One region of the Wukongibacter baidiensis genome, then DNA from elsewhere that is predicted to be linked to it. Evidence: a T-box and tRNA genes for the amino acid it is inferred to sense, from the RefSeq annotation. Region 1 holds a T-box; the other holds one or more tRNA genes.
The links. A T-box is a leader RNA that pairs with one kind of tRNA and senses whether it is charged. The one in region 1 lies ahead of pheS (phenylalanine--tRNA ligase subunit alpha), so its partner is inferred to be a tRNA-Phe.
Positions count from the first base shown of each region.

Region 2: it has a tRNA-Phe gene. The T-box ahead of pheS (phenylalanine--tRNA ligase subunit alpha) is inferred to sense a tRNA for this amino acid. The anticodon was not compared.

Region 1 is NZ_CP138202.1:5,646,162-5,658,175, forward strand. It holds gene R9X47_RS25525 (ABC transporter permease subunit) at 1-265, shown strand, start outside; gene infC (translation initiation factor IF-3) at 523-1,068, shown strand; gene rpmI (50S ribosomal protein L35) at 1,097-1,294, shown strand; gene rplT (50S ribosomal protein L20) at 1,327-1,686, shown strand; gene R9X47_RS25545 (TrkH family potassium uptake protein) at 1,874-3,229, shown strand; gene R9X47_RS25550 (potassium channel family protein) at 3,242-3,892, shown strand; gene R9X47_RS25555 (TrmH family RNA methyltransferase) at 3,904-4,716, shown strand; T-box leader at 4,915-5,153, shown strand; gene pheS (phenylalanine--tRNA ligase subunit alpha) at 5,318-6,337, shown strand; gene pheT (phenylalanine--tRNA ligase subunit beta) at 6,455-8,848, shown strand; gene zapA (cell division protein ZapA) at 9,294-9,857, shown strand; gene R9X47_RS25575 (DUF3656 domain-containing U32 family peptidase) at 10,006-12,014, shown strand, end outside.
Region 2 is NZ_CP138202.1:2,369,878-2,381,891, reverse strand. It holds gene R9X47_RS10825 (NAD/NADP octopine/nopaline dehydrogenase family protein) at 1-259, opposite strand, end outside; gene R9X47_RS10820 (DUF4363 family protein) at 996-1,376, opposite strand; gene R9X47_RS10815 (YetF domain-containing protein) at 1,373-2,065, opposite strand; rRNA gene R9X47_RS10810 (16S ribosomal RNA) at 2,575-4,107, shown strand; tRNA gene R9X47_RS10805 (tRNA-Ala) at 4,181-4,256, shown strand; rRNA gene R9X47_RS10800 (23S ribosomal RNA) at 4,359-7,281, shown strand; rRNA gene rrf (5S ribosomal RNA) at 7,337-7,453, shown strand; tRNA gene R9X47_RS10790 (tRNA-Asn) at 7,460-7,534, shown strand; tRNA gene R9X47_RS10785 (tRNA-Met) at 7,571-7,646, shown strand; tRNA gene R9X47_RS10780 (tRNA-Glu) at 7,653-7,727, shown strand; tRNA gene R9X47_RS10775 (tRNA-Val) at 7,762-7,837, shown strand; tRNA gene R9X47_RS10770 (tRNA-Asp) at 7,875-7,951, shown strand; tRNA gene R9X47_RS10765 (tRNA-Leu) at 7,960-8,043, shown strand; tRNA gene R9X47_RS10760 (tRNA-Gly) at 8,194-8,268, shown strand; tRNA gene R9X47_RS10755 (tRNA-Arg) at 8,277-8,353, shown strand; tRNA gene R9X47_RS10750 (tRNA-Ile) at 8,359-8,435, shown strand; tRNA gene R9X47_RS10745 (tRNA-Phe) at 8,447-8,522, shown strand; gene R9X47_RS10740 (hypothetical protein) at 8,909-9,259, shown strand; gene R9X47_RS10735 (GGDEF domain-containing protein) at 9,256-10,125, shown strand; gene safA (SafA/ExsA family spore coat assembly protein) at 10,386-10,976, opposite strand; gene R9X47_RS10725 (2,3-bisphosphoglycerate-independent phosphoglycerate mutase) at 11,227-12,014, opposite strand, start outside.

The sequences.
Region 1 (12,014 bases):
TGGAAGTCACGTTCAAATAGCAACCTTTGCTATAGCTGCTATACTTATAGGTGGAGCATCTGTTTCAAAGGCAACAATAGGTCAAGCATTGCTTGGGGTAATACTATTCCATACATTGTTTATTGTTTCGCCTATGGCTGCAAAGAATTTATTCGGAGATGCACAAATAGGGGAATTCTTTAGGAATTTTATTGCCTACGGAGTTATAGGTGTGTCTTTAGGACTCCATGCATGGAAGAAAACACTGCAAGCAATGAAAAAGTAGGTTGATAATTTTTCGTGAAAAAAAATCAAAAAATATATTGACATGTATTTGAACTAGTGATAAACTAAATCAGGAATAAGAAATGGAAATTAACACATATTATAATAAAGTAGAAGCATTCGTTTCTCACCTTATAACATGAGTTATAGGGTTAATATAGCCAGTGTATATAAAACTACTTAACTTTTATTTAGATAAAAAAGTTTTGGCTGTAAGACGAATGTTTAGGCATTCGTCTTTTATTTTATAAATTTTTAATGATGTTGTTATATAATATCAGGAGGTGGACAACTATTAAGAATAAGCAGGAAATTAATGAATCGATAAGAGATCGTGAAGTAAGACTTATTGACTCAAACGGAGACCAGCTAGGTATAGTGTCATCAAAAAGAGCACTTGAGTTAGCTGCAGAAAGAAAGCTTGATTTAGTAAAGATTGCTCCAAAGGCAAAACCGCCAGTATGTAAAATTATGGACTTTGGAAAGTATAAATACGAGCAAGCTAAGAGAGAAAAGGAAGCAAAGAAAAAGCAAAAAATAGTCACTGTAAAAGAAGTTAGATTGAGTCTTAACATAGAAGAAAATGATATAAACACAAAAGCCAATAGAGCGATTAAGTTCTTAGAAAAAGGCGATAAAGTAAAAGTTTCTTTAAGATTTAAAGGAAGAGAGCTAGGACATACACATTTAGGTGTAGATGTCATGAATAAATTTTTCGCTATAGTATCAGAAGCAGGTTCTATGGAGAAAAAGCCTAAAATGGAAGGTAGAAGTATGATAATGATATTAGCTCCAAATAATTAGTAATTAACTGCTGAAGGGAGGAAATACAATGCCTAAAATGAAGACTCATAGAGGTGCTGCAAAAAGATTAAAAGTTACAGGTACAGGAAAAGTTAAGAGAAAAAAGGCGTACACTAGCCATATTTTAACTAAAAAATCTGCTAAGAGAAAAAGAAACCTACGTCAGTCTACATTAGTATCTGATGGTGATTATAAAAGAATCAAGACACTTATTCCATATCTATAAATTATAGGATAAAGCAAAGGAGGTAGAAAGAAATGGCAAGAGTAAAAAAGGCCGTTAACGCTAAGAAAAAACATAAGAAAATATTAAAGCTTGCTAAAGGTTATTATGGTGCAAAAAGTAAGATTTTCAGACCTGCTAACCAAGCAGTAATGAGATCTTTAAGATATGCTTACGTAGGACGTAAATTAAGAAAAAGAGATTTTAGAAAATTATGGATTGCTAGAATCAATGCTGCAGCAAGAATGAATGATATTTCATACAGCAGATTAATCAATGGATTAAAAATTGCTGGTGTGAATGTAAATAGAAAAATGCTTTCTGAGATGGCTATTCATGATCCAGATGGCTTCAAGCAACTTGTTGATGTAGCAAAAGCAAAATTAAACGCATAAATAATATAAATAACATAAAAAATAGACTCTTTAAGAGTCTATTTTTCTATCAATACATGAATTTTCATTTTGACTTTTAAAAAATGGATGAAAGTGGTATAATATACAGATGAAATCAATATTATAGAGATTCCAGTATAGATTTTAATTTATATTAGGAACTTTATATTCGATTGAGGTGATTACAATCGAAAAGAATAATACTATAAATAACTACCAACTAAATCCCGCACAAATATTAGTTCTTGGATTTGCGAGTATAATATTAATAGGTGCAATTTTATTAAATCTTCCGATTGCTTCGAAAAGTGGTGAGAGTGTAGGTTTTATAAACGCCATATTTACCGCAACATCTGCTGTATGCGTAACAGGCTTAGCTGTTGTAGATACAGGGACATTTTGGACAGTCTTTGGAAAAACCGTTATTCTTTTACTTATTCAAATTGGCGGTTTAGGATTCATGACTATGGCTACTTTAGTCTATTTTGTTATAGGTAAACGAATTTCACTACGAGAAAGACTAATTATGCAGGAAGCTTTAAATCAGTTTAATATTGCGGGGCTAGTAAGACTTACAAAGTATATTCTTTTTACAACTTTTATAATTGAAGGTATAGGTGCATTTTTTTTGTCTCTAAGATTTATACCGGAATATGGTACTCTAAAGGGAATTATGTATGGAATATTCCACTCGATATCGGCATTTTGTAATGCAGGTTTTGACCTTATTGGCAAAGGTAGAAGTTTAACTCCATACGTTGATGATGCATTAGTTAATGTTGTAATCTGTCTCCTTATCATTGTGGGTGGACTAGGTTTCACGGTTATCATGGATGTATTAAAATTTAGGAAATTCAGTAAATTAACATTACATACAAAATTGGTTTTAAGCATAAGTGGGATACTTATTTTAGCAGGATTTGTATTTAGTTTTCTTGTAGAATTTAACAATCCTGATACTTTAGGTAATCTCAGTGTGAAGGGAAAGATTATTGGGAGTATGTTTCAAGCTATAACGCCTAGAACTGCTGGATTTAATACTCTGCCAATGGACAAATTAACAATGGCGTCAAAGTTCTTCGTAATAATTTTGATGTTTATTGGAGGATCGCCAAGTTCCACGGCTGGAGGTATAAAAACTACTACGGCTGGAGTTCTATTCTTATCTTTTATATCAATAATAAGAGGTAAAAATGACATAGAGGCTTTCAGAAGGAGAATTTCTAAGGATATGGCAAATAGGGCATTGGCAATAGTTCTTATTGGTGTGATGTGGGTTGGCGTTGTTACAATGATTCTTTCCATTACAGAAGTAAATCAAGATTTTCTTGATATATTTTTTGAAACCGTTTCTGCCTTTGGAACTGTAGGACTTTCACTAGGAATTACTTCAGAGCTTAGTTTGATTGGGAAAATAGTCATATCACTTACCATGTTTGCTGGTAGAGTAGGTGCATTAACTATTGTATTTGCATTAGGTAGAAAGAAGAAGAGTAATAAAGGACTAGTTAGATATCCCGAGGGAAAAGTAATGGTTGGATAGAGGGGTGGCTATATGAAAAAGCAATTTGTAATTGTTGGTTGTGGAAGATTTGGTTCAAGTGTTGCGAAAACACTTTGCAATATGGGAAATGAAGTATTGGTAGTAGATAGAAATGAAGAAACAATACAAAGTATTGCTGATCAAGTTACACATGCTGTTCAGGCTGACGCCACAGATGAGAACTCAATAAAGTCTTTAGGAATAAGAAACTTTGACGTTGCAGTGGTAACGATTGGATCAAATATCCAATCTTCTATACTTGTTACATTGATGGTTAAGGAACTTGGTGTGAAATATGTTGTAGCCAAAGCTCAGAACGAAATGCATGCTAAGGTTTTATATAAAATAGGTGCCGATAGAGTAGTATTCCCAGAAAGAGAAATGGGAGTAAGAGTAGCTCATAATCTAGTTTCTTCAAACATAATGGACTATATTGAATTAGCTCCAGATTACAGTATAGTTGAGATTGCAACCCTAGACGAATGGATAGGTAAAAGCTTAAGAGAACTCAATATAAGATCAAAATATGGAATTAACGTTATGGCTATTAAACATGGACCTAATATAGATATCTCACCTAGGGCTACAGATTTGATTGAGGATGGAGATGTTCTAGTTGTTATAGGCCATAATGACGATATACAAAAAATTGAGAAGAGATAGGTGTGTTATAATTGACCCTTGAAATAACTTCCTTATCTAATAAACATATAAAGCATATTAAGATGCTTCATAAAAGAAAATTTAGAGAAAAAAATAGCGAATTCATTATAGAAGGCTTAAGAATAATAGAGCACGGTATTAACAATAATGCAAATATTAGTGCTGTATATTATGGTGAAGAAATAACTAAGACTAATAGAGGGACTGAGCTATTAAACAATATAGCTTCTAGAAATATAGATTTATATAAAGTAAACGATAAGATTTTAAAAGAAATATCGACTACTGACAATTCCCAAGGTATAATTGGAGTTGTTAAAAGAGAATCCTATGATTTAAATGAAATCATTAATAAGGACAAGTTTGTTTTGATTATCTTAGATAGACTCCAAGACCCAGGTAATGTTGGAACAATAATTAGAACTGCCGATTCAGCAGGTGTGGATGGGATAATAGTTTTGAAGGGAACAGTTGATATCTATAATAGCAAAACAATAAGGTCAACTATGGGATCTATTTTTACCTTGCCGGTAATACATGTAGATGAAACCAGTAATATTATTAATGATTTGAAGTCGCGGGACACAGATATTATTGCTACAACATTACAGGCTGAAAAATATCATTTTGAGGCAAATTATAGAAGCAAGAATGCAATCATTATCGGCAATGAAGCCAATGGAATATCAGATGAATTAATGGAGCTTTCCAATATAAAAATCAAGATACCAATAATTGGGAAAGCAGAATCATTAAATGCTTCTATAGCATCAGGTATTATTATATATGAGATAGTAAGGCAGGATTATTTTTCAGAAAATTAAATAATTTAAAAAATAACTACTTGTAAACCCTTTTTTGCTGTGCTATAATTTTACCTAAGCAAACTAGTAAAAGGGGTGCATCTATCAATGATGTATATGGCTCAAGTGTTTTGGGAAATATTTATGTTAACTGGAAACCTGGATGCGTATCTCTTATATAAACAAGTATTGGCTTGTTAGTGAATATTTTAAATAATTAAATTGGCTGTGAAAGAGAAAAGTAGGGTAATGACTATTTACAGAGAGGAAATGTCATCGGCTGAGAGCATTTCTACCTAAGGATTATCTGAAGTTCACTCTGGAGCTATAGGACTGAAACTAAGTAGGTCTTATCGGGTGACGCCGTTATAATGTCAGACGAGTGGTTAGGTGTAAAGCTATGCATTTTTTACGCTTAACAAAAGGGTGGTACCGCGAAAACAACCTTCGTCCCTTGTGGATGGAGGCTTTTATTATTTTTTGAAAGAATATAACGTTAAGCCCGAATTATTCATGAATAATTCGAGTTAAGTCCAAATTTCTATGAAAAGCTAAGTTAAAACGACTATAAATGCGTTATATGAAAGATAATAAATTTATATAAAGAGAAGGGAGAAATAAGATGAAAGAGCAACTTTTAGAGATTTTGGAAAAATCAAAAATTGATATTAAATCCGCTGAAAATTTAAATCAGCTAGATCAATTTAGAGTTAAGTATTTAGGTAAAAAGGGAGAATTAACCCTTTTATTAAGAGGTATGGGTAAGTTATCCAGTGAAGAAAGACCTGTAATAGGTAAACTAGCAAACGAAGTTAGAACTGCTATTGAGACTGTGTTAGAAGAAAATAAATCTGTTATAAAAGAAAAGGAAAAATTAGCTAGATTAGAAAGTGAAGTTATCGACGTAACTATGTCACGAAAGACTGAAAAAGTTGGTCATAAACATCCTCTGACATTAGTTCTAGACGAAATTAAAAGCATATTCATAGGAATGGGATATAAAATAGCTGAAGGGCCTGAAGTGGAAACAGTTTATCATAACTTTGATGCGTTAAACGCTCCAAAGGACCATCCATCAAGGGATTTTTCAGATACATTCTATATAGGCAATGACATTCTACTAAGGACTCAGACTTCTCCTGTTCAGATTAGAACAATGCAGAATTCGAAGCCCCCTATAAGAGTTATTTCACCGGGAAGATGTTTCAGATCCGATGAACTTGATGCAACTCACTCTCCGATGTTCCACCAAGTAGAAGGGCTTGTTATCGATAAAAATATTACTATGGGAGACCTAAAGGGAACTCTAGATATCTTTGCAAAAAGACTCTTTGGTGCAAATACAAGAACAAAGTTTAGACCTCACGATTTCCCATTTACAGAGCCAAGTGGTGAAGTAGATGTATCATGTTTCAAATGTGGTGGAAATGGTTGTAGAATGTGTAAAGGAAGTGGATGGATAGAGATACTAGGCTGTGGAATGGTTCATCCAAATGTTTTAGAGGAATGTGGAATAGATCCAGAGGTTTACAGTGGTTTTGCCTTTGGTATGGGTGTTGATAGAATAGCAATGTTAAAGCATGAGATAGATGATATAAGACTTTTCTTCGAAAATGATATGAGATTTATAGACCAGTTCTAGGAGATACGTCTATAAAATAACTAGGACAAAGTCAGGTGAAGAAAGAGTATAAACAATAAATAGAGGCTATAAGCTGGATCTAAAAGCAAATAGCAGAACAATGTAAGGAGGAAGAATATGTTAGTACCAGTAAGTTGGTTAAAGGATTATGTTGATATAGATAATATTCCGATAGAAGAATTAGAGGAAAAATTAATTTTATCAGGTTCCAATACTGAAGGTGTACAAAAGGTTATAGAGGATGCTAAAAAAATTGTTATTGGTAAAATAGTTGAAATAAAAAAGCACCCTAATGCAGACAAACTAGTAATTCCAATGGTTGATATTGGAGAAGAGGTTATTCAGATCGTAACTGGAGCTGAAAATATCAATGTTGGAGACTATGTGCCAGTGGCCTTAGTTGGTTCTAGACTACCGGGAGGCATAAAAATCAAAAGAGGAAAGCTTAGAGGAGAAGTGTCAAACGGTATGCTTTGCTCAGCAGAAGAGTTAGGATTTGGTGATAGTGTAATTCCTAAGGATATGAAAGACGGAATACTAATACTTAATGGTGAATATACACTTGGAGAAGGCATAGAAGAAGCATTAGGTCTTAATGATCATGTAATTGAATTTGAGATCACTCCTAACAGACCCGATTGTTTAAGTATGTTGGGTATGGCTAGAGAGACATCAGCTACCTTTGACTTGGCTACGAAGTATCCAGAAATAAACATCAAAGAAGAAGTAGAAGATATAAATGATTACATTAGTGCAGAAGTTGAAGATAAAGACCTGTGTAGAAGATTTGTTGGTAGAGTTGTAAAGGATATAAAGATTGAGCCATCACCAACTTGGCTTCAACTTAGACTTATGAAGGCTGGAGTTAGACCTATTAGTAATATTGTTGATATAACAAACTTTGTTATGCTTGAATATGGTCAGCCACTACATGCATATGATTTAAACACACTGACAGGTGGAAAAATAATAGCTAGAAGAGCTAAGAAGGATGAAGTGACCACTACTTTAGATGGAGCAGAAAGAAAGCTTGATGAAGAGGTTCTTGTAATAGCCGATGCAAAGGATACTATAGGTATTGCAGGAATAATGGGTGGAGAAGACACTGAAATATCGGATAATACTAAGACGATATTTATAGAGGCCGCTCACTTCAACAAAAAGAATATAAGGACTTCTTCAAGAAAGATAGGACTTAGAACAGAGGCTTCTGCAAGATTTGAAAAGGGAATAGATCCAAATGTTGCTGAAGCAGCTGCCGATAGAGCATGCCAGCTTATAGAAGAGCTAGGTGCTGGTAAGGTTGTAAAGGGTAAAATCGACATATATGATGATAAACTAGAAGGATGGTCTATCGAAGTAAGACCTGAAAGAATAAACAGTCTTTTAGGAACTAAGCTGAGCTCAGAGGAAATTAGTGATATTCTTAGAAGATTAGAGCTTTCTGTGGAGAAGAAAGAAGAAAAGCTATTAGTAGGCATTCCAACTTACAGACAAGATCTATTAAAGGAAATTGACATTGTTGAAGAGGTTGCCAGAATATATGGCTATAACGTTATAGAAGCAACACTTCCTAAGGGAGCAACATGGGGAGCTAAGACAAATGCACAAGTAATTGAAGACTATACAAAGGGTGCACTAAATTCTTTAGGACTTAATGAAATAACTACATACTCTTTCGTTAGTCCGAAGAGTTTGGATTTGATAAATACTCCAGAAGATAGCTTCTTAAGAAGAAATATAAAGTTACTTAATCCTTTGGGTGAAGAGTACAGTATAATGAGAACAACCTTGGTTCCTAATATGCTTGATGTTCTTGCAAGAAACTATAAGAGAAATGTATCTGAGGCATTGGCATTTGAGTTAGGTAACACATTTATTCCACGTGAGATCCCTGTAACATCGCTACCTATCGAGAAGAAGGTATTGACTCTAGGAATGTATGGGGAAGATATAGATTTCTTTAGTATAAAAGCTATTGTATGGGAGCTTTTAAATAAACTAGGAATAGAAAAGTGTGTTATGGAGCCTGAAAAAAATCATTCGCTATTCCATCCTGGAAGATGTGGAAACATTGTTTACGGAAACCATATACTTGGAACTATAGGAGAAGTACACCCTGATATACTAGAGAATTATGGGTTTAGCAACAGAGTATATGTAGCTGATATAGATTTCAACATTCTTCTTCAGATAACAAGAATAGATACGATATATAAACCTCTACCTAAATACCCTTCAACTTCTAGAGATATGGCTCTTATTGTTAAAGAAGAGATATACTCAAAGGAAATAGAAGATATTATAAATAATAATGGTGGAGACATTCTAGAGACATGTACACTATTTGATGTATATAGAGGTAAACAGATTTCTGAAGGAAATAAAAGTATGGCTTACTCTTTAACATTTAGAGCTAAGGATAGAACTCTAACAGATGAAGAAGTAAATAAAGTATTTGACAAAATGCTAGAAGAGCTAAGTCAGAAGTTAAGTGCAGAATTGAGATAAAAATAGTTTGATCTGAAACATCCTAGGGTTGTACTCATAAAATTATTTTATGAGACAGCCCTACTTTTATCTTTAACCCGCATTATTCCTAGGAAATTAGAAAGGGCGTAGCAAAGTTTTTAATTTTTTATGAATAATACGGGTTTATGCAATATTTCAAATCTTTTAGACTAAAAGTGTGGTAAAATATATTTATAAGCTATACTAGCTTGTAGTCAACGTGCTTATGAAAATAAGATGAAATAGATTATAAGAATCCAATGATGTAAATACAATTATGAAACTTACTTAAAAATTACTATAGAGTGATGTTTGGATAAAAAAACTAAGTTGAAAATGGAGCAGAATACTCATATCTTAATTAAAAGTTCTAGAAGGAAAAATTAAGCAGATATAGAAGTAGTTATTTAGTAGATTTGTTTAATCTAAAGGGGTTGTATAGTAGATGACAGATAAAAATAGAGTCATAGTAAAAATTTTAGGACAAGAATATACAATAGTTGGTGAAGAGCCAAGGGAATTCATGCAGAGAGTTTCTAACTATGTAGATGATAAAATGAATGAAATAGCTGATAAAAATAAGAAATTCAGTACAGCTATGATAGCTGTTCTAACTTCGATTAATATTGGTGACGAATATTTTAAACTTTTAGATGAGTATAACAGTTTTAAGAGTGAGCGAGAAAGACCCGTTGATGAGTTGGAAAAGGCCAAAGAACTTTTAGCCTCATCGACAGTGGAAATAGAAAAGAAGGAAAAGGACTATGAAAACTTACTAAATGAGTATGAGAAGATGAAAGAAAGCTTCGTTAATATAGAGACAAGCTACAGTGAATTGAAAGAAGTAGTGAATCAGCTGAGTTATGAATTGAATGTTAAGGATAATAAATTGAAAAAAGCTGAAAAAATTAATGAAGACCTTAAAGACAAGCTAGTTCAAAGTGAAGTAAAATTAGTTCAAACTAAAAAAGAGCTTCAGGAGTTTATAGAAGCCTTTGATAATGATTAAAGTACCTATTGCAAAAAATATTAATAAGTGAAATATGTTATATGAGTAGTGATATAATAATATTACTACTTTTTTGTTGTGTACTAAACCACTAATCCGAATTTTTCATGAATAATTTGGGTTAACTATAAATTTTAGGAGTGATAAGGTGAAAAAGGTAGAACTTTTAGCGCCTGTTGGAAGTTATGAGGCTTTAATTGCTGCTGTACAAAATGGAGCAGATGCAGTCTATTTAGGTGGTAAAAAATTTGGAGCTAGGCAATATGCAAACAATTTTGATGAAGAAAAACTAAAAGAAGCAGTAGAGTACTGTCATATAAGAGACGTTAAGGTATATGTCACCGTAAATACAATAGTGGCCGACGAAGAACTTAAGGACTTTATGGAGTATATAAACTTATTATACAATTTAGATGTTGATGCTGTGATTATACAGGATTTAGGAGTTTTGAAATATATAAGGGAGAGTTTCCCTGATTTTGAAGTTCATGCAAGTACTCAGATGACTATACATAACCTTGAGGGAATCAACTTGCTAAAGGACCTTGGTATTAAAAGAACTGTTTTAGCTAGGGAAATGGGTATAGATAGCATTAAGAATATAAAAGAGAACAGCGATATGGAGATAGAGGTTTTTGTCCACGGAGCTCTATGTATTTGCTACTCTGGGCAATGTTTGATGAGTAGTTTGATTGGTGGAAGAAGTGGTAATAGAGGTAGATGTGCTCAGCCCTGTAGGCTACCATATAAATTAGTAGATTTAGAAACCGAAAAAGAGATAGATAGTTCAGATGGAAACTATATACTTAGTCCCAAGGATTTAAATACAATAGAAAATTTAGACAAGCTTTTAAGAATTGGAGTAGAATCCCTAAAGATTGAAGGTAGGATGAAAAGGCCAGAATATGTTGCAGTTGTTGTAGGTGCCTATAGGAAAGCTATTGACATGTATTATGAAAAGGGATATATAAAGATTGATGGAGATACAAAAAAAGAGCTGATGCAAATCTTTAATCGAAACTTCACCAAGGGTCATGTGTTAGGGGAAAAAGGTAAAGAACTAATGGGATTTGAAAAGCCAGGAAATAGAGGCTTAGAGATAGGGCAAGTAGCGGAATTTGATAAGAGAAAAAGAAGGCTAAAGATAAAACTTACAGATGTACTCCGAAAAGGAGATGGGGTTGAGGTAAGAAATAAAAGGATAGAGAATAAAGGCATTAGAGTCAAGAAAATGTTTAGAAATAATAAACTTGTGGAAGAATCCTTTGAAAGGGATACTATTGAGATAGAGTTTAATGGAGAAGCAATTAAAGGTGACAAAGTTTTCAAAACAGCCGATGTAGAACTACTCAGTAAAGCTTCTGAAACTTATAAATCTGAGGGGAAAAAAATCCCTATCTCTGGAGCTGTAAAATGTAAGTTGGATGACGAATTAGAGCTGTATATTTGGGATAACGACAACTACATAACTAAAAAAGGAACCGTTAAGGTTGAAAAGGCGATTAATAAACCCCTTAGTGCAGAAAGGCTTGAAAAGCAATTAAAGAAGCTTGGGAATACAGCCTACAAACTTGAAGAAATTGAAATCGATATTGATGCAAATGTGACAGTACCCATTAGTGAAGTGAATAATATTAGACGTGAGGCAATAGAAAGCTTAAATAAACTGAGAAGCAACATGAATAATCGTCCACAAACTGATTTTAGGCCAATGAAGCTAGACTACATAATAAACAAAGAAAAGGAAGATAACACCTCACTAACTGCATATGTAAATAATATGGAACAGCTTAATGCAGTGCTATCAACAGATATACACACTATATATTATTCAAACATCTATGATCTTGAAAAGGCCTTAAGTATGGGAAGTAAAGCAAAGAAACAATTAATTCCTGCCTTGAATAGAATCACATACGATGGAGAATTAGAGGTTATAAAAGAAAAAAGAGATGTGATTATTGAAAGTGGACATCTATTAGTATCTAACCATGGTCAGCTAAATATGTTTATGGATGAGGATATAAAGATACATACTGATTTTTCATTCAACATATTTAACAGTTTAGCTGCCCAGAAACTGAGAGAATTAAATGTTTCAGATATTACTCTATCACCAGAACTAAATTACAGCCAAATAAGCGATTTCGTCTCTAA
Region 2 (12,014 bases), 3.1 Mb from region 1:
GTAGAACAACCATAATGACATCAACATTTTTGATTGCTCTTTCAATATTGTTAGTAACTATGTTCAAGAAACCACGACCATTATATACGCCCATAAGGTCAATATATCCGCTTTGCTTGATTTCCATTATTCGTTCAAGGCTGCGATTATACAAATTAACCTTATATCCATTCAAAGCCAAATATCCTGCGACGGCTTGACCACCATTTCCCGCACCGATAATAGCGAAGCTTAGTTTTTTTCTAAGATTCTTTTTCAATTAGATACCCCCTTGTTTATTTGTTTTTCTATAATGTTGGATACTCGTAAGAGCTAACCATATACTAAGCCTATGGAAATATAAATTTAGTTATAAAGCATTGATAGGATTCGTCAGATAAATATATTAGAGGAAAATAGGAAGTAAAACTATGATGTTTCCTCTAGAATATAGAGTTCATTGAGCATCACGTGAACATCTATAGATAATTAGCAAAGATTAAAGTGAAAAATTTGACACAATAATAAACAACTGTACATTATTTGTCGAAAATTAGCGCAGTTTAGAGTGTGCTATTTCTATAACATATTTAAAAACACTAAGATTAAAGGGTACTATTATGTAGGTAAATTACAATATAGTATGTAATAAAGGGTATAGGAAAATAACCCACTAAAATAGTTACCTTTAGTGAATAAGTATTAATTACTTAAATTAAGAATTTAAGTCTTAAAAATATAAGAAAAGTTATAGATAAAAAAGATTTAATTATAATTGAAGAAGTTACAAGAATGGTAACAGAGGTTATTTCTTAGATAGGTTTAGGGTTCTCTGTGGAAAGGAGACTTTCCTAAATAGGGTAACCTCTTCATCGAGTCTTGCAACGCTTTTTTTGTAAAAATGTAAATGGGTATAATGTCCCAAAACAATTATATCATAAAAAATGATATATGTAAATAATTAGTAAAAAAAATTTTACGGGTCAAAAACGCTTATATGCTACATTTCGACAAATTCAAAAAATATTTTTGAGTGACAGAGATTCCTTCTCTTTTATATGATTAAGAAGAAATTTTAATGCAGCTGTTTCCCCAAGTGTCAAGGCTTTATCCTTTATATATATATATTTCTTTAGCTTTTCTAGGCTAAGATTTACTTTTTCGATCTCCTCATGATTAACAGATATCAATAGGACTTTCTGCTTATTAATCCATTTATCATTTATAATAGTATAAATAGATTGAGTAGAAGCCCAGTTATCACTATATATCGTTTTATCCATATCATTTAGTAGAGAATTAAACTCATCTGTAGATTGAGAAATAAAGTTATATAGAAACATCCAAGTAGTTATAAGTAATATTACAACAAATGTAGAAATAAAAAGGGATTTCATTTCTTCTTCTCCTTTTTAGCGGTTTTTAAGTGAATACTAAGGTTCTTGCTTCGGTCAATTGATCCATAGAATACATTATTAATATCATCAACTCCTCTTTTTTTCAGTTCTTTATATAGCCAATTAAAATCTATAGGAGATTTTTTGAGATTTTCATGGTTTATCTTACCATCTATTATTAAGCTGATAGGTAGGTCTTCCTGAGTGACATTAATATTCAGATCCGAAGGGGTTAGAGGCCTTTTAGAGGCTTTAGGAATAACACTTAGATCTCCATTGGTTTCAAGAATCGCGAATTCTACATCGTCGATGCTGGCAAAATCCTTTATTCTTAACTGTTCAATTAGATCGTTTAGGTTAATCCTTAACTCTTTAAGTTTACTTTCCATAATACGACCATTTTTTATTAAAATACTAGGCCTTCCACAGATTATTGCTCTAGCCTTCTCACTTTTTAGAGTGATATGGGATATTATGATCTGTAAAAAAACTAAAGTAGATATAGCTATTATACCGTTGATAAAAGGCATTTCTGATGTTTCCATGGACAGAGACGCTAATTCTGATACCATTATTATGACAACTAGATCATAGGGTTGAAGTTCAGCAAGTTCAGCCTTACCCATTATTCTGATAGCTGAGACTACCAATATATAAAGAATTATAGTTCTGATAAAAATAGTTATCACAAGACCACCTCGATTTTAATAAACACTTTCTATATAAAAGTTCAAAGTCTATAATATGTAGTTTTCTCATAAACAACAAAAAAAATCATACTTTTTCATAATGTTAATGAATTTATCAAAATCAGGAGAGGTATAATTGGCTATATATTTTAGCAAAAATAACCATTTGACTTTATACTGAAATAATGCTAAAGTATTACTTGTCGCTGTTGAGGCGTAGCTTGTTAAAGCTTAGAAAAAAAGTGTTGACAACGACGGTGTTGCATGGTATTATATTTAAGCGTCGGTAATGACCGACCAAGATGTATGATTCTTATGCATCAAATGTCAAAACCTTTAATGATGAAATAAAAAGAAAAAAGGTGTTGACAACAAACGAAAAACATGATAGAATATTTCTTGTCGCTAAAACGACAGAAAAAAACTTTGGACATTGAAAACTAAACAGTGTAAGGAATTAAACCTTAGTTTGATATAATTCAAGCTAAAGATATAATAAACGCCAGATTTTTTTTAAGAGTTTGATCCTGGCTCAGGATGAACGCTGGCGGCGTGCTTAACACATGCAAGTCGAGCGAGAAGGTTATGACTGATTCTTCGGATGAAGGATTAACTGGAAAGCGGCGGACGGGTGAGTAACGCGTGGGTAACCTGCCTTGTACAGAGGGATAGCCACTGGAAACGGTGATTAATACCTCATAAAACTATAGCGTCGCATGGCGCATTAGTCAAAACTCAGGTGGTACAAGATGGACCCGCGTCTGATTAGCTAGTTGGTGGGGTAAAGGCCTACCAAGGCGACGATCAGTAGCCGACCTGAGAGGGTGATCGGCCACACTGGAACTGAGACACGGTCCAGACTCCTACGGGAGGCAGCAGTGGGGAATATTGCACAATGGGCGAAAGCCTGATGCAGCAACGCCGCGTGAGTGAAGAAGGCTTTCGGGTCGTAAAACTCTGTCCTAAGGGAAGAATAATGACGGTACCTTAGGAGGAAGCCCCGGCTAACTACGTGCCAGCAGCCGCGGTAATACGTAGGGGGCAAGCGTTATCCGGAATCACTGGGCGTAAAGGGTGCGTAGGCGGCCAAATAAGCCAGAGGTGAAAGGCTACGGCTCAACCGTAGTAAGCCTTTGGAACTGTATGGCTTGAGTGCAGGAGAGGAGAGTGGAATTCCTAGTGTAGCGGTGAAATGCGTAGATATTAGGAGGAACACCAGTGGCGAAGGCGACTCTCTGGACTGCAACTGACGCTGAGGCACGAAAGCGTGGGGAGCGAACAGGATTAGATACCCTGGTAGTCCACGCCGTAAACGATGAGTGCTAGGTGTCGGGGGTTCACACCCTCGGTGCCGGAGTTAACGCATTAAGCACTCCGCCTGGGGAGTACGGTCGCAAGACTGAAACTCAAAGGAATTGACGGGGACCCGCACAAGTAGCGGAGCATGTGGTTTAATTCGAAGCAACGCGAAGAACCTTACCAGGACTTGACATCCCTGTGACCGGTACTTAATCGTACCTTTCCCTTCGGGGACAGAGGAGACAGGTGGTGCATGGTTGTCGTCAGCTCGTGTCGTGAGATGTTGGGTTAAGTCCCGCAACGAGCGCAACCCTTGTCTTTAGTTGCCAGCAGGTTAAGCTGGGCACTCTAGAGAGACTGCCGGTGACAAACCGGAGGAAGGTGGGGATGACGTCAAATCATCATGCCCCTTATGTTCTGGGCTACACACGTGCTACAATGGCTGGTACAACGGGAAGCGAATGAGTAATCTGGAGCGAATCCCAAAAAGCCAGTCCCAGTTCGGATTGTGGGCTGCAACTCGCCCACATGAAGTTGGAGTTACTAGTAATCGCGGATCAGAATGTCGCGGTGAATGCGTTCCCGGGTCTTGTACACACCGCCCGTCACACCATGGGAGTTGGGGGCACCCGAAGTCAGCTATCTAACTTTTTAAGAGGAAGCTGCCGAAGGTGAAATCAATGACTGGGGTGAAGTCGTAACAAGGTAGCCGTATCGGAAGGTGCGGCTGGATCACCTCCTTTCTAAGGAGAAAACCTTACACTGTTTAGTTTTGAATGTCTAAGGACATTCAATTTGAATATACAACAAAATTATGGGGGCGTAGCTCAGTTGGGAGAGCACCTGCCTTGCAAGCAGGGGGTCAGGAGTTCGAATCTCCTCGTCTCCACCATGAATGTTTGAATGCTATTAAGTTAAAGCACTCAAACATAATTTTGTTCTTTGAAAACTGAACAATGGAGAGAAACAGAATTGCTATAAAAGCAATTTCACTGGTCAAGTTATTAAGGGCATAGGGTGAATGCCTTGGCACCAGGAGCCGATGAAGGACGTGGTAAGCTGCGATAAGTCTCGGGTAGCTGCAAGCAAGCTTTGATCCGGGAATGTCCGAATGGGGAAACCCATCTAAGTAAACCTTAGATACCTTCTGCTGAATACATAGGCAGTTGGAGGCAACCAGGGGAACTGAAACATCTAAGTACCCTGAGGAAGAGAAAGAAAAATCGATTCCCTCAGTAGCGGCGAGCGAAAGGGGAAGAGCCCAAACCTAGAGCTACGGCTTTAGGGGTTGTGGATAGAGCCATAAAGAGGAAGGTATTCTAACCGAAGAGGTCTGGAAAGGCCCACCGCAGAAGGTGAAAGTCCTGTAGGTGAAAGAAGAAGATCCTTGGCACTACTCCAGAGTACCACGAGGCACGTGAAACCTTGTGGGAAGCTGGGAGGACCACCTCCCAAGGCTAAATACTACCTGGTGACCGATAGAGGATAGTACCGTGAGGGAAAGGTGAAAAGAACCCCGGGAGGGGAGTGAAATAGAACCTGAAACCCTATGTCTACAAGCAGTGGAAGTTCTTTATATGAACGACCATGTACTTTTTGTAGAACGGGCCAACGAGTTACGGTATGCAGCAAGGTTAAGGACCTTTGGTCTGGAGCCGCAGCGAAAGCGAGTCTTAACTGGGCGAATTTAGTTGCATGCCGTAGACCCGAAACCGGGTGACCTATCCATGGGCAGGATGAAGCGAAAGTAAAATTTCGTGGAGGTCCGAACCGTTTAGCGTTGAAAAGCTATCGGATGACCTGTGGATAGCGGAGAAATTCCAATCGAACTCGGAGATAGCTGGTTCTCCCCGAAATAGCTTTAGGGCTAGCCTCAGATTTAGAGAAACGGAGGTAGAGCACTGAATGGCCTAGGGGGCTTCACCGCCTACCGAAGCCTATCAAACTCCGAATGCCGTATTCTTTTATCTGGGAGTCAGACTGCGGGTGATAAGATTCGTAGTCGAGAGGGAAACAGCCCAGACCATCAGCTAAGGTCCCTAAATACAGATTAAGTGGGAAAGGATGTGGAGCTGCTTAGACAACTAGGATGTTGGCTTAGAAGCAGCCACTCATTTAAAGAGTGCGTAATAGCTCACTAGTCGAGTGGCTCTGCGCCGAAAATTACCGGGGCTCAAATCTGTTACCGAAGCTATGGCTTGCCGTATGGCAGGGGTAGGGGAGCATTGTATATCGGCTGAAGCTGTACCGTAAGGAGCAGTGGACTTTATACAAGAGAGAATGTTGGCATAAGTAGCGAGAGGTAGGTGAGAATCCTACCCGCCGAAAACCTAAGGTTTCCTGAGGAAGGCTCGTCCGCTCAGGGTAAGTCGGGACCTAAGCCGAGGACGAAAGTCGTAGGCGATGGACAACAGGTGAAGATTCCTGTACCACCACTTTATCGTTTGAGGAATGGAGGGACGCAGGAGGATAGGCAAAGCCCACGGTTGGTTGAGTGGGTTCAAGCCCGTAGGGAGCAGAGATAGGCAAATCCGTCTTTGCAATCCTGAAAGGTGATGAGGAGCGAAAAATAAGTAGCGAACTTGCTGATTCCACACTGACAAGAAAAGCTTCTACCGAGATAAAAGGTGCCCGTACCGTAAACCGACACAGGTAGGTGAGGAGAGAATCCTAAGGCGAGCGAGATAACTACTGTTAAGGAACTCGGCAAAATGACCCCGTAACTTAGGGAGAAGGGGTGCCACGTTAGGGTGAATAGCCCGAGGTGGCCGCAGAGAATAGGCCCAAGCGACTGTTTAGCAAAAACACAGGTCTCTGCTAAATCGAAAGATGATGTATAGGGGCTGACGCCTGCCCGGTGCTGGAAGGTTAAGGGAAGTGGTTAGCGTATGCGAAGCTGTGAACCGAAGCCCCAGTAAACGGCGGCCGTAACTATAACGGTCCTAAGGTAGCGAAATTCCTTGTCGGGTAAGTTCCGACCCGCACGAAAGGCGTAACGATTTGGGCACTGTCTCAACAGTAGGCTCGGTGAAATTGTAGTACCGGTAAAGATGCCGGTTACCCGCAGCAGGACGGAAAGACCCCGTGGAGCTTTACTGTAGCTTGGCACTGGATTTTGGTATTGCATGTACAGGATAGGTGGGAGACTTAGAAGCATGGACGCCAGTTTGTGCGGAGTCGTTGTTGGGATACCACTCTTGTAATACTGAAGTTCTAACCAGAGACCGTGATCCGGTCTTGGGACACTGTCAGGTGGGCAGTTTGACTGGGGCGGTCGCCTCCCAAAAAGTAACGGAGGCGCCCAAAGGTTCCCTCAGCGCGGTTGGAAATCGCGCGAAGAGTGCAAAGGCAGAAGGGAGCTTGATTGCGAGACATACAGGTCGAGCAAGGACGAAAGTCGGGCTTAGTGATCCGGTGGTTCCGAGTGGAAGGGCCATCGCTCAACGGATAAAAGCTACCCCGGGGATAACAGGCTTATCTCCCCCAAGAGTCCACATCGACGGGGAGGTTTGGCACCTCGATGTCGGCTCGTCTCATCCTGGGGCTGTAGTAGGTCCCAAGGGTTGGGCTGTTCGCCCATTAAAGAGGCACGCGAGCTGGGTTCAGAACGTCGTGAGACAGTTCGGTCCCTATCCGCTGTGGGCGCAGGAAATTTGAGAGGAGCTGTCCTTAGTACGAGAGGACCGGGATGGACGTACCTCTGGTGCATCAGTTGTTCCGCCAGGAGCACCGCTGAGTAGCTATGTACGGAAGGGATAAGCGCTGAAGGCATCTAAGCGCGAAGCCCACCTTAAGATAAGATTTCCCATCCATTTATGGATTAAGACCCCAGAAAGACTATCTGGTTGATAGGCCTAAGGTGTAAGGGCAGTAATGTCTTTAGCTGATAGGTACTAATAGGTCGAGGACTTGACCATACTTTCCATTGTTCAGTTTTGAGAGAATAAATATGTTTTATTATCTCAAAAGAAATCTGGTAATAATAGCGAAGAGGATACACCTGTTCCCATATCGAACACAGAAGTTAAGCTCTTCAGCGCTGATGGTACTTGGCGGGCAGCCGCCTGGGAGAGTAAGTCGTTGCCAGTTTTAAGTTCCAGAGTAGCTCAATGGTGGAGCAACCGGCTGTTAACCGGTAGGCTGTGAGTTCGAATCTCACCTCTGGAGCCAATTATATACATGAGCCATAGATGCAGTCATTATTGACGCGGGGTGGAGCAGTTGGTAGCTCGTCGGGCTCATAACCCGGAGGTCGCAGGTTCAAGTCCTGTCTCCGCAACCACAATATGGCCCCTTGGTCAAGCGGTTAAGACACCGCCCTTTCACGGCGGTAACAGGGGTTCGAGTCCCCTAGGGGTCACCAATTTATTTAGCTTCTAGTTATTAGAAGCTGACTTGGGCGCATAGCTCAGCTGGGAGAGCACCTGCCTTACAAGCAGGGGGTCACAGGTTCAAGTCCTGTTGCGCCCACCAAATTATTTGCTGATGAGCAAATAAACTATTAAAATACGGTCCAGTAGTTCAGTTGGCTAGAACGCTAGCCTGTCACGCTAGAGGTCGAGGGTTCGAGTCCCTTCTGGATCGCCATTTAATCTGCGGGTATGGCGGAATTGGCAGACGCGCTAGACTTAGGATCTAGTGTCTTGTACGTGGGGGTTCAAGTCCCTCTACCCGCACCAATTAAATTAATTCATTATTATTTAAGTCAATCTTTTGAGTTGTATTTTTTTTTGCAAAATAGTATAATTAAAAAAGTTTATAATTTTCTATGTGTTATAAAAAAAGCAATAATGGACACTATAATAATGAATAAGCTTAATATGAATCATGCGGTAGTGGCTCAGTGGTAGAGCATCGCCTTGCCAAGGCGAGGGTCGAGGGTTCAAATCCCTTCTACCGCTCCAATAAATATGTGCCCATAGCTCAGCTGGATAGAGCAACGGCCTTCTAAGCCGTGTGTCCGGGGTTCGAATCCCTGTGGGCACGCCATATTTGGACCTTTAGCTCAGTTGGTCAGAGCGTCCGGCTCATAACCGGCAGGCCCGGGGTTCGAGTCCCTGAAGGTCCACCAAAATTTAATTTGCCCAGATAGCTCAGTCGGTAGAGCAGGGGACTGAAAATCCCCGTGTCGGTGGTTCGATTCCGCCTCTGGGCACCAAAGACAAGCTTGGTTAGTTAACCAAGTTTTTTTTATTGCGTGCATTTTTTGAGGAGAGATTTGACCAAAGCAAAGTGGTTCGATGCCCCCGAGTTTCTATCTATATCGTCTCTTCGAAAGAAATCACATCAAAGGTAAGGGCTTTAATGCCCTTTATTTTTATTTAAAACTAGTTGAGCGGATAGATTCTCTTAGTTAAGGGAAATAATACTCATAGATGGTGTTAGAGCTATCAAAAACGTGAATATTAATTAGGAAAATATAACTCTAAAATTATTAATATGAAGAAAAAAATAAAAAATGGGACTAAAGTTCTAGTAAAATATTGTTTACATATACACGATGTGGTAAAATTATAGAGAAATTTGTCAAAAGGAGAATCGAATATGAGAGATATAGTGGAAAACAAAAAAAGAGCCGAGATAAAAATGAGCTTATCGGAATTTGAAATCCCACCTATGCAAGATGCCCTAATTGTTGGCAAAAACGCTCCTATTGGACCTGAAGCTGCTAGACGAATGGTTGATATACTATCACCAAACCAATATGAAATTATAAAAGTTGACCACCATGTAATTGAAGCCATTGTTGTTAGAAAATTTTTAATAGATATGCTTCCTAAGGATAAATTAATAAATATTATTTTGGATGAAGGGGAGAAGGTAGCTAACGAAACTACAATAATAAAAGCACACCTTAATATTGTTGTACACGTTAGCAAATCCGTAGAGCTATGATGAGAAACGTATCAGACATCATGTTAAAGAACTTCAGACATATAGACTTACTTGAAGGAGTAAAAGTAGCTCAAGATCTTGTAGTAAAAAAAGGTATTGATTTTTTTCCTGTAGTTGAAGAAGAACGTTTAGTAGGTATATTAACATATAGACATTTAATAGGAGTGCATTCAAATAGAATTGTAGCAGACGCTATGAGCCAAACAATTATATCTATTTCTTCGTGTACTCCTCTTTGGCAAGCAAAAGAAATGATAGATAAAAGTGAACTAGATGTTTTACTAGTAATGGATAATGATGAATTACTTGGAATTGTAACAAAGATTCAAATTTATACTGAATTAGGTAAACATGTTGATCTCCTTACAGAATTATATAAAAGCGACTATATTTACCATCATGCAAAGGAACTTATAAAAAAGAAGCAAAATGCAACAATAATATTTATTGATATTAATGATTTTGGATATATTGACAAAAAATATGGTCATATACAAGGCGATATTATACTTAAAGAATTAGCATCAGTATTAAAAAATAACATACCTCCAGATACATATGTGTGTAGATTTGGAGGCGATGAATTCGTGGTTTTAACACCCTATTACATAGATGAATCTATTAGACTTACAGAAAACTTACTAGACAGCATTTCTAACTTTATTTTTTCTAATGGAATTAAGGTGAATGCATCAGCTGGAATTTCAACACTAACTAATATGTTAAACTCAGATATAGACTCAGCTGTATATCAACTCATTAATGATGCAAGCTTAGCTTCGACAATAGCAAAAAAACAAAAAGCTCCATTATATGTTTCTGAATGTGTTATTGAAGAAGAAGTGCAAGTACTTGAAATAAACTGAGAATTAACCTCGGAAGGCTCATAGAAAATTTAAAATTCTGCAGAAGATAATCTGAACAAAAAAAGCGACTTGAAGTCGCTTCATCTTGTTGACAAAGTCAACAAGATGATAGGCTTTTGAGAAAGCTGAAGTTCGAGGCGTGCTAGAAGCAAGAGGCCGCAGCGTATAAAGACATACGTAAGGGTTCTTGATTGAAGCAACAACGAAGAAATTCGGGTTTATCAACAGCCTAAGGCGACCAGAAGTCACTTTTTTATCTATTATGGTCTAATAAACATTTGTGTCCAATAAATTGTTCCCTTAGAGTTTTTCGCATATCCAACTCCAATTTGTGTAAAGTTTCGACTTAATATATTGGCCCTATGCCCTGATGAATTCATCCATCCTTGAACAACAGCTTGGGCTGTTCTTTGACCCATGGCAATGTTTTCTCCAGCCGCACTATATTTAATCTTGAAATTCTTCATCATTTGGAAAGGAGAGCCATAGGTTGGTGAAGTATGGCTAAAATATCCTCTGTTGGCCATATCTTCTGACTTATATCTAGCAACTCTGGATAATTGCCAGTTATGTGAATATGCCGGTAACCCTGCTTTCTGCCTTTCTAAATTACATAATCTAATAACCTCTTGCTCTATAGCTTTAACGTTACTGAATAAAGGAACATATACCTTGTCACCAGGATATATCAAATCAGGATTTTTAAATTGAGGGTTAGCAGCAATAATCTCACTAATACCTACTTGATATCTAACTGCTATCTTCCACAAGGAATCCCCTTTTTTTACTATATATACATCTGTATCATTCTGAGCCTGAGCAGCATTAACACTGTTTATATTAAATACCATCAACAAACAAAATACAGTGAATAGTGTTAGTAAAAATCTATACTTTTTCAAATTTTCTTCCTCCTTTCACAGTTAGTTTTTGATAATAGCCATTAAATAATTACAAGATAATTATGGTATATAAACAGAGAAAGGATACAGAAGAATCTTGATTAAAAGTTAGATTTTACAAAAATACGAATTTAATAATAAGTACAAAAGCAAAATTTAAAAGACGCTATTAAGCGCCTTCGATTATTGTGATATTTTTCTATGCTCCAAACTTATTAAGCCTTTTGCCATTTGCAAGAAGCAAGGTCATGAGATATTTACTTTCAAAAAAGCCAAGACCTCCAACATTACAGGCATTTTCATTAAAACATACAACATCATCTCTCCCAGAAAATTCGCTGTTAACAAGCACTGGAACGGGATGAAAGCTATGTGAACGCATAGAGCATGGAGAAGAATGATCTCCCGTTACCGCGATCACATCTGGTCTGTTCTTTAAAAGTATAGGAAGAGCCTTATCTACCTTTTCTATACAGCTTACCTTTGATTCAAAATCACCATCTTCTCCGGCTTGATCAGTTCCTTTTACATGGATAAAGAAGAAGTCATACTTCTGTCTGTTTTCTATGTAGGTCTCGAATAGGCCTTCTATTGACTTAGGAGCCTTAAGAAGCTTCATACCCAATAAAGAAGCTATACCTCTGTACATAGGATATGCAGCTATTGCTGCTGATTCAAGGCAATATTTTTCTCTCATACTTGGAAGCGTAGGTTTCTTTGAAAAACCTCTAGTTAAGAAAGCATTTGTCGATGTATGATCCTTTAATAATTCGAATCCTTGTTTAATAAACTTATTTACCACTGTAGCTAAAAATTTGGATGCATCATTTTCGCCATTAGCTTCTAGAGGAGACTTACCCTCAACTTGAGGATCAGTATCGTTGATAAGACAGTCTATTTTCTTATCTTTGCTTCTGAAAAGAGTTACAAATCTATGACCTTCACCGGGCTCAATTATTATTTCAACGCCATCGATTTCCTTTATAG